2 regions of the Polymorphospora sp. A560 genome follow, and region 2 is predicted to be linked to the other one. Evidence: riboswitches for the same ligand, from Rfam matches in the RefSeq annotation. Region 2 holds a riboswitch; the other holds the start of a gene.
The links. A riboswitch is a leader RNA that binds a small molecule or an ion and turns the genes downstream of it on or off. The one in region 2 is predicted to bind cobalamin.
Positions count from the first base shown of each region.

Region 1: it holds a riboswitch for cobalamin, as region 2 does, so the genes downstream of both, QCD66_RS19955 (ribonucleoside-diphosphate reductase subunit alpha) here and QCD66_RS03095 (LPXTG cell wall anchor domain-containing protein) in region 2, are expected to answer to the same signal.

Region 1 is NZ_CP122282.1:4,469,803-4,477,271, reverse strand. Features, by position in the region: gene QCD66_RS19970 (DUF1996 domain-containing protein) at 67-1,365, opposite strand; gene QCD66_RS19965 (discoidin domain-containing protein) at 1,454-3,631, opposite strand; gene QCD66_RS19960 (hypothetical protein) at 3,828-4,946, opposite strand; cobalamin riboswitch at 5,064-5,297, shown strand; gene QCD66_RS19955 (ribonucleoside-diphosphate reductase subunit alpha) at 5,426-7,469, shown strand, end outside.
Region 2 is NZ_CP122282.1:663,264-670,732, forward strand. Features, by position in the region: gene QCD66_RS03075 (DUF1540 domain-containing protein) at 177-467, shown strand; gene QCD66_RS03080 (DNA alkylation repair protein) at 528-1,631, opposite strand; gene QCD66_RS03085 (hypothetical protein) at 1,742-3,112, opposite strand; gene QCD66_RS03090 (hypothetical protein) at 3,109-3,525, opposite strand; cobalamin riboswitch at 3,747-3,870, shown strand; gene QCD66_RS03095 (LPXTG cell wall anchor domain-containing protein) at 3,960-5,429, shown strand; gene QCD66_RS03100 (hypothetical protein) at 5,522-6,412, shown strand; gene QCD66_RS03105 (CbiQ family ECF transporter T component) at 6,414-7,469, shown strand, end outside.

The sequences.
Region 1 (7,469 bases), 3.8 Mb from region 2:
GGCAGGGCAGGGCCGCGCCCGTGCCCTCGGCGTGGGCACGGGCGCGGCGGCTTGGGGCGACCGGGGTCAGGGGCGGCCGTTCACCCCGCACTTGATGATCGGGCGGATGCAGTCGTTGACCCGGCGGGCCATCTCCGCCTCCGGCCAGGCGTTGAAGAAGTCGCCGTGCATGGTGTAGCCGGGTCCGGACGCCAGCCGGAACCGGGCCGGGTCGCCGTTGACCGGATAGCGCAGTACCTGGCGCAGTTTCGGCACCGGGACCGGGTGGCTGGCCGGGCAGGCGCCGGCGACCGGATAGGCCATGTGGCTCTTGTGGTCGGGCGAGTCGAGGTCGCGGCCGTTCCAGCACTGTGGGAAGTCCAGATAGGACTCCAGCATGGTGCCGGTCGGGCAGTTGACGAAGTTCGTCGACGCCCCGACGTGACCGGCGTGCAGGCACGACCAGCGGGCGATGGTGTTGTCGCCGGGACCGGTGGCCCGGGCGTTGCCGGCGACGATCCGCAGGCCCAGCGGCAGCGGCTGGGTGCGGGCGATGATGTCGTCGCGTACGCCCTCACCGAGGTAGTAGAAGGTGGTGCCGGTCGGTTCCACCGGCACGTTGTCCACGTACAGGGTCGGTACCCAGTACGACGACACGTCGATGCTGGGCGAGCAGGTGCTGGTACTGCCGAGCAGGTCGTCGAGGTCGGTGTGGGCGTTGGTGACCCGGCTGCCGAAGAAGCTGTGCATGTGCGAGGCGCCGGGCAGTCCGGGGAAGATGATCGGGTCGTCGGGCAGCCGGTGGCTGTACGGGCACTCGGCGAGGAACTCGGCGACGCGGACGATCGGGCCGCCGGGCGGCGGGGTGCTCGGCGGTGGGGTGCCGCCGCCGGTGCCGTACACCTGGAATTCCCACAGCGAGACGCCGTACGGGGTGGCGCGGGCGGTGGTGTGGACGCGGACGTACCGGCCGGTGCCGGAGACGGCGAGGTCCTGGACCCCGCCGTTGCCGTTGGTGGTGGTGTGGACGGTGGTCCAGTTGGTCGCGTCGGTGGAGGTCTGGACGGTGAAGGCGCGGGCGTACGCGCTCTCCCAGCGCAGGACCACCCGGTTGACGGTGGCGGTCCCGCCGAGGTCGACGCGTATCCACTGTGGATCGGCGAACCCGCTGGACCAGCGGGTGCCGTTGTCGCCGTCGACGGCCGCGGCGGCGGGCGTGCCGCCGTTCTCCGTCGACGACGCGGTGGCCGACCGCCCCTGCGAGAGCAGGGTGTCGGCGGCGCCGGCCGGTAGGGCGGTGCCGGTCAGGTAGCCGGCCAGCAGGACGAACAGCGCGCCGGTGGCGGCCGCCCTCCTGGTCCGGATCTTGCGGGGTGCCCGTCGCATGGTTGCCTCCTTGGCGTCGATGGCATACGAGGGGGCTTGTGCATCCGGTGGCCGGTGGCCGGACGCGTCCGGCCACCGGCCACCGCCGTCACTGGTAGACGCGGACGTAGTCGACGTACATCCGGGACGGGAACGGCGTCGTGCCGTCGACCGGTCCGGGGAAGTCACCGCCCACGGCCAGGTTGAGGATGATGTAGAAGGGGTGGTCGTAGACCCACGGGCCGCGGGTCGACTCGACGGTGTCCTTGCTGGCGTAGAAGACGGTCTGGCCGTCGACCTTGAAGGTGATGCCGCGGCTGTCCCACTCGGCCGACCACACGTGGTAGTCGTTGGCGAAGTCGACGCCGCCGGGTGCCGGATACTTCAGGCCGTAGCCGCCGGCGCCGTTGTACTGCGGGGCGTGCAGCGTCGAGTAGCCCTCCAGGGTGTTGCGGCCGAGCACCTCCATGATGTCGATCTCGCCGTTGTACGGCCACGGCCGGCCGGTGAGGAAGTCGGCGCCCATCATCCAGAACGCCGGCCACAGGCCGTTGCCCTTGGGCACCTTGACCCGGGCCTCGATGCGGCCGTACTGGACGTGGAACTTGTTGCCGGTGTTCATCCGGTGCGAGGTGTACTCGCGCCCGCCGGCGCTCTGCCGCCGGGCCTCCAGCACCAGCGAGCCGGTGCCGTCCATCGACACGTTGTCGTTGTTGGTGTAGTACTGCAACTCGTTGTTCTGGCCGGTGCCCGGGTCGATCGTCCACTTCGTCGGGTCGGGCTTGCTGCCGGCCGGACCGTTGAACTCGTCGCTCCACACCAGACGCGTCGCCGGGAAGACCGGGTCCGGCGGCATCGGTGGCGGGGCGACCGGGTTGCCGCCGGTGCCGTACACCCGGAACTCGTAGAGCGAGTAGCCGTACGGGGTGGCCCGCGCGGTGCCGTACATCCGCACGTAGCGGCCGGTGCCGGTGGTGTTGATGGTCTCCTTGAAGCCCCGGCCGCTGGTCGTCGAGTAGATCGTGGTCCAGGTGGTCGCGTTCGGCGAGACCTGGATCTGGTACGACGTCGCGTAGGCCGGGTCCCACTGGAGCACGACCTGGGTGATGGTGGCGGTCGCGCCGAGGTCGACGTAGATCCAGCCGGGGTCGACCCAGCCGGTGGTGGAACTGGTCGCCCAGCGGGTCGCCGGGTCGTTGTCGAAGGCCCGGGCCGGCACACACTCGTAGCAGTTGACGTCGCTCTGGTCGGAGGAGGCGACGGCGGGCTTCTGGTACGACAACAGCCGGCTGCCGCCCGGCGGGGGAGTGGTCGGCGGCGGCGTCGTGGGTGGCGGGGTGGTCGGCGGCGGGGTGCCGGTGGTGCCGGTGCGGATCTGGAACTCCCACAGCGAGTAGCCGTACGGGGTGGCCCGGGTGGTGCCGTGCACCCGGACGAACCGCCCCGACCCGGTGACGGTGAGGTTCTGCACGCCGCCGGTGCCGTTCGTCGTGGTGTGGACGGTGGTCCAGGTGTTGCCGTCGGCGGAGGTCTGGATCGTGAAGGCGACGCCGTACGCCGCCTCCCAGTTCAGGGTCACGCCGCAGATCGCCTGGGTGCTGCCGAGGTCGACGCGCAGCCACTGCGGGTCGGCGGCGGCGCTGGACCAGCGGGTGCCGGTGTTGCCGTCGACGGCCGCGCTGGCCGGGTAGGCGCCGGACTCGACCGAGGAGGCGAGTGCCGGGCGGCCCTGGGCGGCGTTGGTGGTGCCGCAGCCGCCGGGTGCGCTGCCGCCGTACACCTGGAACTCGAACAGCGACACGCCCCAGGCGGTGGCCCGCCTCGTGGTGTGCAGCCGTACGTAGCGGGCGGTGCCGGCCACGGTCAGGCTCTGGTCGCCGCCGGTGCCGCCGACGGTGGTGTGTGCCGTGGTCCAGGAGGAGCCGTCGGTCGACAGTTGGATGGTGAAGTCGCTGGCGTACGCGGTCTCCCAGCGCAGCGCGACCCGGCTGACCGCGACCGGTGAGCCGAGGTCGACGCGTAGCCACTGCGGGTCGGCGGCGGCGCTGGACCAGCGGGTGCCGTTGTCGCCGTCGACGGCGGCGGAGGCCGGGAACGCGATCGACTCGGTCGACGACGCGGTGACCGGCCGGCCCTGCGAGAGCAGGATCTCCGCCGCGCTGGCGGTCACTGTGGTGGCCACGACGTATCCGCCGAGCAGGGCGACGAGGGCGGCGCCCAGGGCGCCGAGGCGTAGCCAGGTGGGGCGGGCGGGCCATCGGCCGGTCGGGGGCGGGGTGGGACGCATGGCAGCTCCTCTTCGACAGGGCGTGGTGTGTCGACCCGGTTACCAACCGATGACGACCGCATGAGAGAGCGCTCTCTTAATCGGACACTCTGAACCGTGTTTCGAGGTATGTCAATGCCTAGTCAACGCTCGGGGAGCGCTCCCCGACAAGATCAACTATGCTGACGGCCGGTTCCCGGCGCCGGGCGGGGTGGTTTCAGGAGCCGTCGGGCAGCGCGGCCGCGTCGCGGGTGGCGTACGGGGCACGGTCGGCCGCCACCAGCAGCACCCCGATCGTCAGCCCGGTCGCCGACCCGACGGCCGCGTACAGCGAGTCGGTGTCGGCCGAGTTGACCGGGACACTGCCGGCGAGCGCGGTCGGCAGGGTCGCGATCGGCGTACCGAACATCAGCAGGAACAGCCAGAACATCGTCAGCACCGGATAGCCGATGGCCAGGAGGATGATCGTCGCGCCCTGCGCGTCCCACGCGGGCCGGCCGGCGGGCCAGCGCGCGGACAGCAGCGAGAGCCCGGCCAGCAGCACCACCCCGAGCAGCAGCGACGGACCCAGCCGCTCGTACGGCTCGACCAGCCGGATCCAGGCCGCACCGGCCGCGCCGAGCGCCAGCACGGCCGTGGCCGGCGCCAGCCGGCGGAGCAGGTGGTTCGGGATGGCCCGGTCGGCCGCCACGGTGCCGACACCGGCCGGTGCCGTCAGGACACCGGCGGCGAGCGCCGAACCGACCGTCAGCACGAGCAGTGTCCCGCTGACCGTGAGCGCGGCCGGCGTGAGCGCCGGCTCGGTGTCGGTCGGGGATTCGATGAGCGCCGCCAGCGGTGTCAGGGCCACGCCGACCGCGGCGGCGACGACCAGCGCCCGGCGGTCGGGACGGCGGGACCGTCGCCCGGTCGCCGCGACCGTGCCCACGGCCAGGCAACCGAGCACCGCCAGCGCGGTGGCCGCCGGCCAGCCGGCCAGGTCGGAGCGGTCCAGCGCCACGTCGGCGCCGATCCAGAGCAGGCCGGCGGTGACACCGGTCCGGGTGGCCCGCCGATCCCCACGAGCGGCCAGGACCAGCCCGAGTATGACCGCGACGATGGCCATGAAGCGCAGGTCGCGCACCCAGTAGGTGTTGTTCTCCGCGTACGCGTCCGGGCCGCTCGGCTCGGTGAGCGGCTGCAACACCGCCAGCCCGACCGCCCAGCCGACCGCTGCCGCGGCGGCGGCCACGATGCCGGCCAGCGACACGGCGCCCGCCGGCGACACGATGCCGGACCGGCGTGGGGCCTCGGTCGGGGGCGGGGGTTCGGACCCGCGTCGCCATCCTGCGCGCACGCGTGGACCGTACCGCACCGCGGTCGGTTCCGGGGCGCCCCCCGGCTCGGTCGTTTCGTGTCTCACGCGACACGCCGCGCCTAGATGTTGGGTGTGACTTTTGCGGGTCCCCTATATATGGTGTCCCCCGTAGCTGGTTCGGCCGCCCGTCCGGGGCGGTCGAGGCAAGAGGGAACCCGGTGCGAGTCCGGGACTGCCCCGCAGCGGTGAGTGGGAACGACAGCCGTCAGAAGCACTGGGCGCCACCCGGCCACGAGCCGGGCCGCCTGGGAAGCGACGGCCGGTAGGCGAACGCGGAGACTCCGCGCCGGCCCACGAGTCCGAAGACCTGCCAGCACACCGCGCACGCCCGTGCGCGGTGGTCCGAGGCCGCGCGGGACGGCCGACGCCATCGTGATCCTCGCCGGCCCGGCGGGGCCGTCGGTGTCGTCCGCGCGCCGCCATCCGGACCCCTGGACCGAAGTCGCGAGGAGAGTGTTGTGACGGTCACCGAGGTCGCCCCGGCACCGGCGGACGCCGGAGCGCCCGCTGCCAGGCGGACCCAGATGCAGGTGCGCAAACGTAACGGCTCGACCGAGCCGGTCGACGTCAACAAGATCGTCCGGGCCGTCGACCGGTGGGCCGACGACCTCGCCGACGTCGACCCGCTGCGGGTCGCGACCAGGACGATCAGCGGCCTGTACGACGGCGCCACCACCGCCGAACTCGACCGGCTGTCGATCCAGATCGCCGCCGAGATGATCGGCGAGGAACCGCAGTACTCGCGTCTCGCCGCCCGGCTGCTCGGCGCCTACGTCGACAAGGAGGTACGCGGCCAGGGCATCGCCTCGTTCAGCCAGGCGATCCGGCTCGGCCACGCCGAGGGGCTGATCGGCGACGAGACCGCCGAGTTCGTCCGGATCAACGCCCGCAAGCTCGACGACGCCATCGACCCCGACGGGCACCTGCGGTTCGAGTACTTCGGACTGCGCACCGTCTACGACCGCTACCTGCTGCGGCACCCGACCAGCCGGCTGGTCGTGGAGACCCCGCAGTACTGGCTGCTGCGGGTCGCCTGCGGACTGTCCACCAACCCGGCCGAGGCGATCGCCTTCTACCGGCTGATGTCGTCGCTGGCCTACCTGCCCAGCTCGCCGACGCTGTTCAACTCCGGCACCCGGCACACCCAGATGTCGTCGTGCTATCTCGTCGACTCGCCGCGCGACGAACTCGGCTCCATCTACGAGCGCTACGCCCAGGTCGCGCACCTGTCGAAGTTCGCCGGCGGGATCGGCATCTCGTGGTCCCGGGTCCGCTCGCGGGGAGCGCTGATCCGGGGCACCAACGGCAAGTCCAACGGCATCGTCCCGTTCCTGCGTACCCTGGACGCCTCGGTCGCCGCGGTCAACCAGGGTGGCCGACGCAAGGGCGCCGCCTGCGTCTACCTCGAACCGTGGCACCCCGACATCGAGGAGTTCCTCGAGCTGCGCGACAACACCGGCGAGGACGCCCGCCGTACCCACAACCTGAACCTCGCCAACTGGATCCCCGACGAGTTCATGCGCCGGGTCGAGGCCGACGGGGTCTGGTCGCTCTTCGACCCCGACGAGGTACCGGAACTGCCCGACCTGTGGGGCGAGGAGTTCGACGCCGCCTACCGCGCCGCCGAGGCCGACGGCCGCCACGTGCGCCAGGTCAAGGCCCGCGACCTGTACGGCCGGATGATGCGCACCCTCGCCCAGACCGGCAACGGCTGGATGACCTTCAAGGACGCCGCCAACCGGCTGTGCAACCAGACCGCCGAACCCGGCAACGTGGTGCACCTGTCCAACCTGTGCACCGAGATCATCGAGGTCTCCAGCGACACCGAGACCGCCGTGTGCAACCTCGGCTCGGTCAACCTGGCCGCCCACGTCGCCGGCGACGACATGGACTGGCCGAAGCTGCGCGCCACCGTACGCACCGCGGTCACCTTCCTCGACCGGGTCATCGACATCAACTACTACCCGAGCCCGGCGGCGGCGGCGAGCAACCCCCGCTGGCGCCCGGTCGGCCTCGGCGTCATGGGCCTGCAGGACGTCTTCTTCGCGCTCCGGCTGCCGTTCGACGCGCCCGCCGCCCGGGAACTGTCCACCCGGATCGCCGAGGAGATCTACCTGACCGCCCTGGAGACCTCCGCCGACCTCGCCGAGCGCGCCGGCCCGCACCCGGCGTACGGCCAGACCCGCGCCGCCCGCGGCGACCTCCAGCCCGACCTGTGGGGGGTCACCCCGACCCAGACCGACCGCTGGGCCGCGCTTCGCGAGCGCGTCTCCCGCTACGGCCTGCGCAACTCGCTGCTCGTCGCGATCGCCCCGACGGCCACCATCGCCTCGATCGCCGGCTGCTACGAGTGCGTCGAGCCGCAGGTCTCCAACCTGTTCAAGCGCGAGACGCTGTCCGGCGAGTTCCTCCAGATCAACACCGCGCTCGTCGGTGAGCTGAAGGCCCGGGGGCTGTGGACCGAGCCGGTCCGGGCGGCGATCCGCCGCGCCGAGGGCTCCG
Region 2 (7,469 bases):
GAATTGTGCCCAGGCCTGTTCCGCCCGTACCGGAATGAACGTTGCCGGTCGAATTAAGGAAAGCCTCACCTGCGCGTATTAGGTAAGGCTCTGCTCCTCTGAGCTGGGCAAACTCTTTTCCTGTTCGAAGTGCCGAAAGTGCCGTACCGGTTTACGGTCGAACGGAGGAGGTAGTCATGACACAGATGCTGGAAATGCCGCGGGTACAGGAATGCACGGTAACCGACTGCGGCTACAACCATGACGGATGCCGGGCCTTCGCCATCACCATCGGCGAGACGACCGCCAGTTGCGACACGTTCATCGACACCTCGGCCAAGGGCGGGCTCGACATGGTGATCGCCCAGGTCGGCGCCTGCAAGCGCGCCGAATGCCGGTTCAACGCCGAACTCGAGTGCCGGGCACCGTCGATTCGGGTCGCGCCGGGCCAGGACCTCGCCGACTGCATGACCTTCCAGCCGCGCTGACCCGGCCCGCTGCCGTCCGGGCCCGTACCCCGGGCGGCAGCCGCCACCCCGCACCGCCGCTCAGGGGGAGCCGAGCCGGAAGGTGCGCAGCCCGTGCCGCACACCGTTCACCTGGACCTCGACCGCGTGCTCACCCGGGTGGTAGGTGCGGGTGCTGATCGGCGCGAACGAGTGCCGCCGACTGATCGTCAGGCTGGCGCCGGCGTCGAGACGGCGCGTGGTGAGCTTGAAGACCTTCGGGCTCAGCGTCCCGTTGGCCCGCCGGTGGTGGACGACGTAGTCGATCGCCACCGCCGCGAGATCCGGCCCCCGGTTCTCGAGCGTGACCTCGAAGAGCAGGTCGCCGCCGGACGCCACCACAGCCGCGCCGAGCACCGGTCCGGTGACGACGATGTCGGGCGCCGGACCGAACCCGAGCAGCCCGAGCGCCGCCGGATCACCCTTCTTGACCAGCGTACGCAGCCCGTGCCGGACCACCTTCGCGGTGTGCTCGTCCGCCTGATCGAGCCAGCGGGCCGCGGTCGCCGTGGCCAACTCCGGATCGATGCGGCTCAGGTCGTTGAGATGGTTGGCGACCGAGCGGCGGACGTACTCCGAATCGTCGCGGTAGAGCGCGTCGAGCACGGTGGCGGTGGCCGCCGGGCGGTCGAACAGCGCCCGCACCCGCCGCGCCCAGGGCAGGTAGGGGCGGGTGCCCTCGCTGGCCAGGCGCCGCACGTGCGGGTCCGGGTGCCGGGTCCACTCCTGTGCCACGGCCAGCGTGCGGTCGAGGTCGGCGGCGAGGAACGACCGGACCGCGAACTCGGCGGTCAGCCGCGGGGTCAGGTCGGCGAGCAGGGCGAGTCCGGCGTCGAAACGGTCGGCCGGCCCGGCGTCGAGCGCGCGCCGCGCGACGGCCTCGGTGACCGGCCAGATCATCCACCCGGTGAATTCGGGCCGCTCCAGGGCGGCACGTACGACCGCCGCGAACCCGTCGTAGTCGTCCGGCAGATCGGTCAGCAGCGCGTCGCGTACGTCGTGGCACCGCTCGCTGAGCGTCCGCCCCTCCAGTGCCGCCGCCGTGCGACGCAACGCCGGCAGCGGATGCCCCGGTGCCACGTCGAGCAGGCAGCGCGCCAGCCCGTCGACGGCGGTCGCGTTGAGAAGTTCGTCGGCGGTGGGCATCGGCTGACCTTTCGTGCTCGCCGCGGTCGCCGGCTTCCGGCGGCGCCGGCCGGCACCGGCGAGGCTCTCCGCCGCCAGCGGCCGGCCCGATCCTCGCACGGCGGGCGTGCTCAGGTCGCCGGCGGTCCGGAGGGAGGCGGGAGAACTTCCGGGCGCGCCGGCCGTGGCGCCTTCGGCGGGCGCGGGTGTGCCGGCGGGAAGTCGTCCGGAACCTTCAGCGGCGCCGCCGGTCCGGCCACCACCGCCGCCGGCCCGGTGCCGACGTCCGGCCCGGCGGTCCGTGGCCGCCACACCTGTTCGGCGGGCAGCAGCGAGCGGAAGTCGAACTGGCACTTCGGGCACGCGCGTAGTGCCGTCTCGGCCCGCCGGTCGCCGCAGCGCTGGCAGTACGTCACCACGGTCTCGTCGGCGTCCAGACCCTGGCAGCGCGGGCAGGCGAACTCCGGGCCCTTGCTGTTCAACTGCACCAGCCGGCCGGCCAGGACGTACGGGGTCACCACCGCGCTGATGCCGGTCGCCAGGTCGCGGGTGCGTCGGGTCCGTTCCTGGAGCCGTTCGAGTTCGGGGTTGGTCACCTTCTCCAGCCGGCAGGTGGTGCAGGTCCGCAGCGTGCGGACCGGCAGCAGGCCACGCAGCCGGGCCTGCTGGTGCAGGAAGGTCACCACCGGCACATCCTCAGGGGTGGCGGGAAACAGCGAAGCCCGGCCGTCGGCGGCGAGGTGTTCCTCGACCCGGAAGACCAGCGACTGCACCTGTGCGACGAGTGCCGGTGGCATCGCGCCGGGCCGGCTGGTGACCAGCGTGCCCACCATCAGCATGCCGTCGGCCAGTTCGGTCGGCACCTCGGCGACCGCGTCCGCCGTCTCGAAGACGAAGGTGTCCACACCGGACCGGCTGACCGACGCCCCCCGGGGCGGTGCCGAACCACCGTCGAGCAGCCGCGACGTGTGCCGCGACAGGGCCGCCTGTGCCTGGGCGGCGTGGCTGGCGGCGTTCTGCATGATGGCGACGTCGCCGGTGCCGGTGTCGCGCCACCACGGGGTGAACGAGCCCGCCGCCGACGGGTCGAGCCGGGTCAGCGCGCCGTCGACGGCGGCCAGCACGGAGCCGAAGAGTTCGACGTACGCGCTGGTCGCGCCCCAGTTGCGGCCGACCTTGCCGGGCCAGCGGTCGGCGAGCAGGACGACGATGCGGCAGCCGGTGTCGGCCGCCTCCAGCCCGATCCGCAGGCTCACCGGCAGCTTGCCCGGTGCCAGCGTGACCCCGCCGAGCTTCGAGCCGCGCACCGCCTCCAGCACGCTGAGCTGCTCGGTCCGCAGCTCGAACGACAGTTCCCGGATGGTGCGCAGCAGGTGCTGACGGGCGACGCTGGGCGGTACGGCGACCCGCCGCTCCGCCCCGGCGGCCAACCGCCCCGGTTCGAGGCCGGGCGTGCCGGCAGCCGGGCCGGCGCTGGCCTCCCCGGCTTCCGCCCAGGTCATTCCGTGGCGGAGCCGAGGCCGGCGTCGTACGGGGCCAGTTCGGTGGCGGCCGTCTCGACGTGGGTGTTCGCCGCGGTCTGGTAGTCGATCGAGGTGTCCAGGTTGGCGCCGGCGATCGAGGCGTGGTTGGCGGCGGTGTCCATCGCGCTGTCGGCGGCGTCGAAGTAGCCCTGTGCGGCGCTCTGCTGGGCGTAGTCGACGTAGCTCTGCGCCGAGTCGGCCCACGAGGCGCTGTTGTCCGCGTGCCAGTCCGACCACTGCTGGTCGCTGGTGGCGCTGGTCAGTTCACTTTGCACGATCGTCGCGGCGGGTTCCGGCACGGCGGCGGGTTCGACGGTGGGGACGACCGGTGTGACGTCCACGGCGGGTGTGTCGGTGGACAGGTAGTCGTTCCAGCCTGAATCAGTGCTCACTGCCGATCTCCAGATCTGCCGACGGACGCGACCCCGTTCGGCAACATCGTCGCAACGGCGCGCCACCGTCCTCCATCGTCCGACCGGGTGCCACCGACGGGACCGCTGGTCGCATGGACCGGACGTACCGTCGGTGGCCATCGATGCGAGGTCGTGACCTGTGCCTCATGTACGCGGCGTGGGTGGCTGGATACCGTAAGGTTCGCTACCAGCCAGAATGGCTTACCCACAACTGAATGAGTTTCCGCGTGGGGGAAGCCGGTGTGAAGCCGGCGCTGACCCGCAACCGTATGTGGTGGACTTCCACCACGAGCCGGAATGCCCGCACGGAGACGAGCGGCCTCAACTGTCGTGGTCTACAGGTTGAGCCCGGATCGACGGACCCCTGCGGGCCGGGATGCGGTGCTCACCACCGCTCCCGAAAGGCATGTCCCATGCTCCGTCGCCTTCTCGCGGCCCTCACCCCGGCCCTCGCCGGGAGCGCGGTGCTGCTCGTCGCGCTTTCGACAACACCCACCCCCGCGCCGGCCGCCGCCGTACGCGCCGACAACCCGCATTCGGCGCAGAGCGCCGCCGCCGCCAGGTGGCTGGCCGGCCAACTGGCCGACGGACGCCTGGCGGGTCCGTTCGGCGGCACCGACTGGGGCCTGACCATCGACGCGCTGATCGCGCTGGAGGCCGCCGGCACCGAGCCGGCCGCCGCCGACGCGGTCGCCGACGCGGTCGAGGCGAACGTCGACTCGTACGCGACCGGCGGCGACTGGGCCCCCGACTACCTCATCAGCGGCTCGATGGCCAAGGTTCTCGTCGCCGCCGTGGTCGCCGGCCGGGACCCGACCTCGTTCGGCAGCCACGACATGCGCGCCCGCACCCTCGACCTGATCCGTGGCGCGGACGCCGGAGCCGTGCAGGGCTGGATCTTCGACCGGTACGGCGACCAGCCGACGCAGGGCGGCAATCTCTTCGCGCAGAGCCTCGCGGTGCTCGGCCTGGCCCGATCCGGCGGTGCCCCGCAGCCGGCGGTCGACTTCCTCGTCAAGCAGCAGTGCGTCGCCGGCGGCTTCCGGCTCAATCCGGCGACCGACGGCGCGGCCTGCACCAGCGCGCCGGTGGCCAGCCAGGTCCAGGACGTCGACACGACCGCGATGGCCGTACAGGCGCTGCTCGCGGCCGACGCCGCAGGGGCCACCGGCGCGAAGGCCGCCGCCGACGCCGGCATCGGGTGGCTGCTGACCCAGCAGAAGGCCGACGGCTCGTTCCAGGGCTCGATGGGCACCGATTACTCCAACACCAACAGCACCGGCCTGGGTGGCCAGGCGCTGGCCGCCGCCGGACACATCGCCGAGGCCGACCGGGCCGCCGACTTCGTCGCCGCGCAGCAGTTGACGGCGGCCGGTGGCGGGGCCGCGGCCGCGCACGCCGGGGCGATCGCGTACACCCCGGGCTCGCTCGCGGACGCGATCTCGGGCGGCATCGCCGAGAACGAGACGGATCAGTGGCGGCGGGCCACCGGGCAGGCCGCGCTGGGTCTGGCGAAGGTGTCGCTGGCCGAGATCGGGACCGGCGGCACCGAACCGACCCCGACGTCCACGGCCACCCCGACCCCGACCGGATCGGCGTCCCCGACGACCTCCCCGACCGCGTCGCCGTCCCCGACCGCGACCGCCACCCCGACCGGTACCGCCACCCCGACCGGTACCGCCACCCCGACCGGTACCGCCACCCCGTCGCCGACCGGCCCGACCAGCCCGGCGCCGACGACCTGGGCGCCACCGCCGTCCGGTGGCGGACGGCTGCCGACGACCGGCGTCGACGTCACCTCGATCGGCGCGTTCGGCGCGGTCGTCATGCTCGCCGGGGCCGGGCTGGTCGTGGCCGGCCGGCGCCGCCGGGAGGGGGCGTGACCGCACGGACGGACCGGTTCCCGCCGACACCGGCCGGGCGCGACCCGGCGGCGGCCGGGATCCGGGTCGGGCTGCGGACGGCCGGCGCGGCCCTGGCCGCGCTGGTGCTCGCCGCTGCCGGCGCCACCGCACCCGCACCCGCCTACGCGGCCGGAACCGCCGGCTACTGCCCCGACGCCAACGGCGTCACGGTGATCGTCGACTTCCGGGAACTCGGCGGCGCCACGATCATCAGGTGTGCCTCCGGCAACCAGGCCACCGGCCTGGCGGCGTTGAAGAACGCCGGCATCCAGATCACCGGCACCGCCCGGTGGGGCGAGGGATTCATCTGCCGGATCGAGGGCAAGCCCGGCCCGCAGAGCGAACCGTGCATCGACACTCCACCGGCCAGCGCCTACTGGTCCTACTGGCACGCGCCGAACGGTGGCACCTGGAGCTACAGCCAGTTCGGGGTGCTGAACCGGACCCCGCCATCGGGCAGCTTCGAGGGCTGGTCGTTCTCGAAGGACCGGACCTCGTCCAGCAGCCCGCCGCCGCGCGTGGCGCCCCGCCGGCCGGCGGCACCGGCACCGACGCGTACCACCGCCGGCCCGCCACCGGGCGGTCAGCCCGGCGCCCCGCCACCGGCCGCCAGCCGCCCGGCCGATCCGCCGCCCGGCGGCGCGCCCGCCCCGTCGCGACCCGCGCCGCCGCCCGCCGCCCCGACCGGTCCCGCGACCACCCAGGCCACCACGCCGCCCACACCCGCCGGGCCGACGTCGGGCGCCGCACCGGCCACCACCGACCCGGGTCCGTCACCGACCCCGACCGGTACGGATCTCGCGCTGCCGCCCGAGCCCGCCGCGCGGACCGGCGACGGCGGGGGAGTGCCGTTCGCGACGCTGGCCGGCGGCGTACTGCTGGTGGCACTCGCCGGCGGTGCGGTGTGGACGGCCCGGCGCCGGCGGGCCGCGACCGGCACCGAACCGCCGGACCAGGTCTGAGGTGACCGCCCCGGTACGAGTGCCGCGAAACCTGCACCCCGGCGCCTGGTGGCTGTGGGCACTGGGGCTCGCGGTCGCGGCGAGCCGCACGACGAACCCGCTGCTGCTGGCGCTGATCCTGGCGGTCGCGGCGTACGTCGTCGCGGCCCGCCGCGGCACCGCGCCGTGGGCCCTCGGCTTCCGCCTCTACCTGTGGCTGGGTGGCATCATCGTCGTCTCCCGGGTGCTCTTCCGGGTCGTCTTCGGCGGCGGGCAGGGCGACACCGTGCTGTTCACGCTGCCGCAGATCCCGCTACCGGAGTGGGCGGCCGGCATCCGGCTCTTCGGGCCGGTCGCGGTCGAGCAACTGCTCGGCGGCTTCTACGACGGGCTGCGACTGGCCACCATGCTGATCTGCCTCGGCGCGGCGAACGCCCTGGCCAACCCGAAACGGATGCTGCGGGCGCTGCCCGGCGCACTGTACGAGGTCGGCGCGGCCGTCGTCGTCGCTCTCTCGGTCGCCCCGCAACTCGTCGAGAGCGTGCTGCGGGTACGCCGGGCCCGGCGGCTGCGCGGCGGCACCGGGCGCGGCCTGCGGGCGCTGCGCGGCATCGTCATCCCGGTGCTGGAGGACGCCCTCGACCGGTCACTGGCCCTGGCGGCGGCGATGGACTCCCGCGGCTACGGCCGCCGGGGCGCCGTACCCCAGGGGTTCCGGCTGCTCACCGGCGTCCTGGTCGTCGCCGGCCTGGTCGGGGTGTGTGTCGGCGTCTACGGGCTGCTCGACGCCAGCACCCCGCGCTATCTCGGCCTGCCGATGCTCGGTGCCGGGCTGGCCCTGGCCGTCGGCGGATTCGTGCTCGGCGGCCGGCGGGTCGTCCGCTCGGTCTACCGGCCGGACCGCTGGCGTCCGGCCGAGGTGGCCGTCGCGCTGTGCGGGCTGGCCGCCGCCGGCGGCCTCTACGCCACCATCCGGGTCGACGCGGCCAACCTGTACCCGTCGCTGAGCCCGCTGTCGTGGCCGGAGATCTCCGCGCTGCCGGCGGCGGCGGTGCTGGTGGCCGTACTGCCGGCCTGG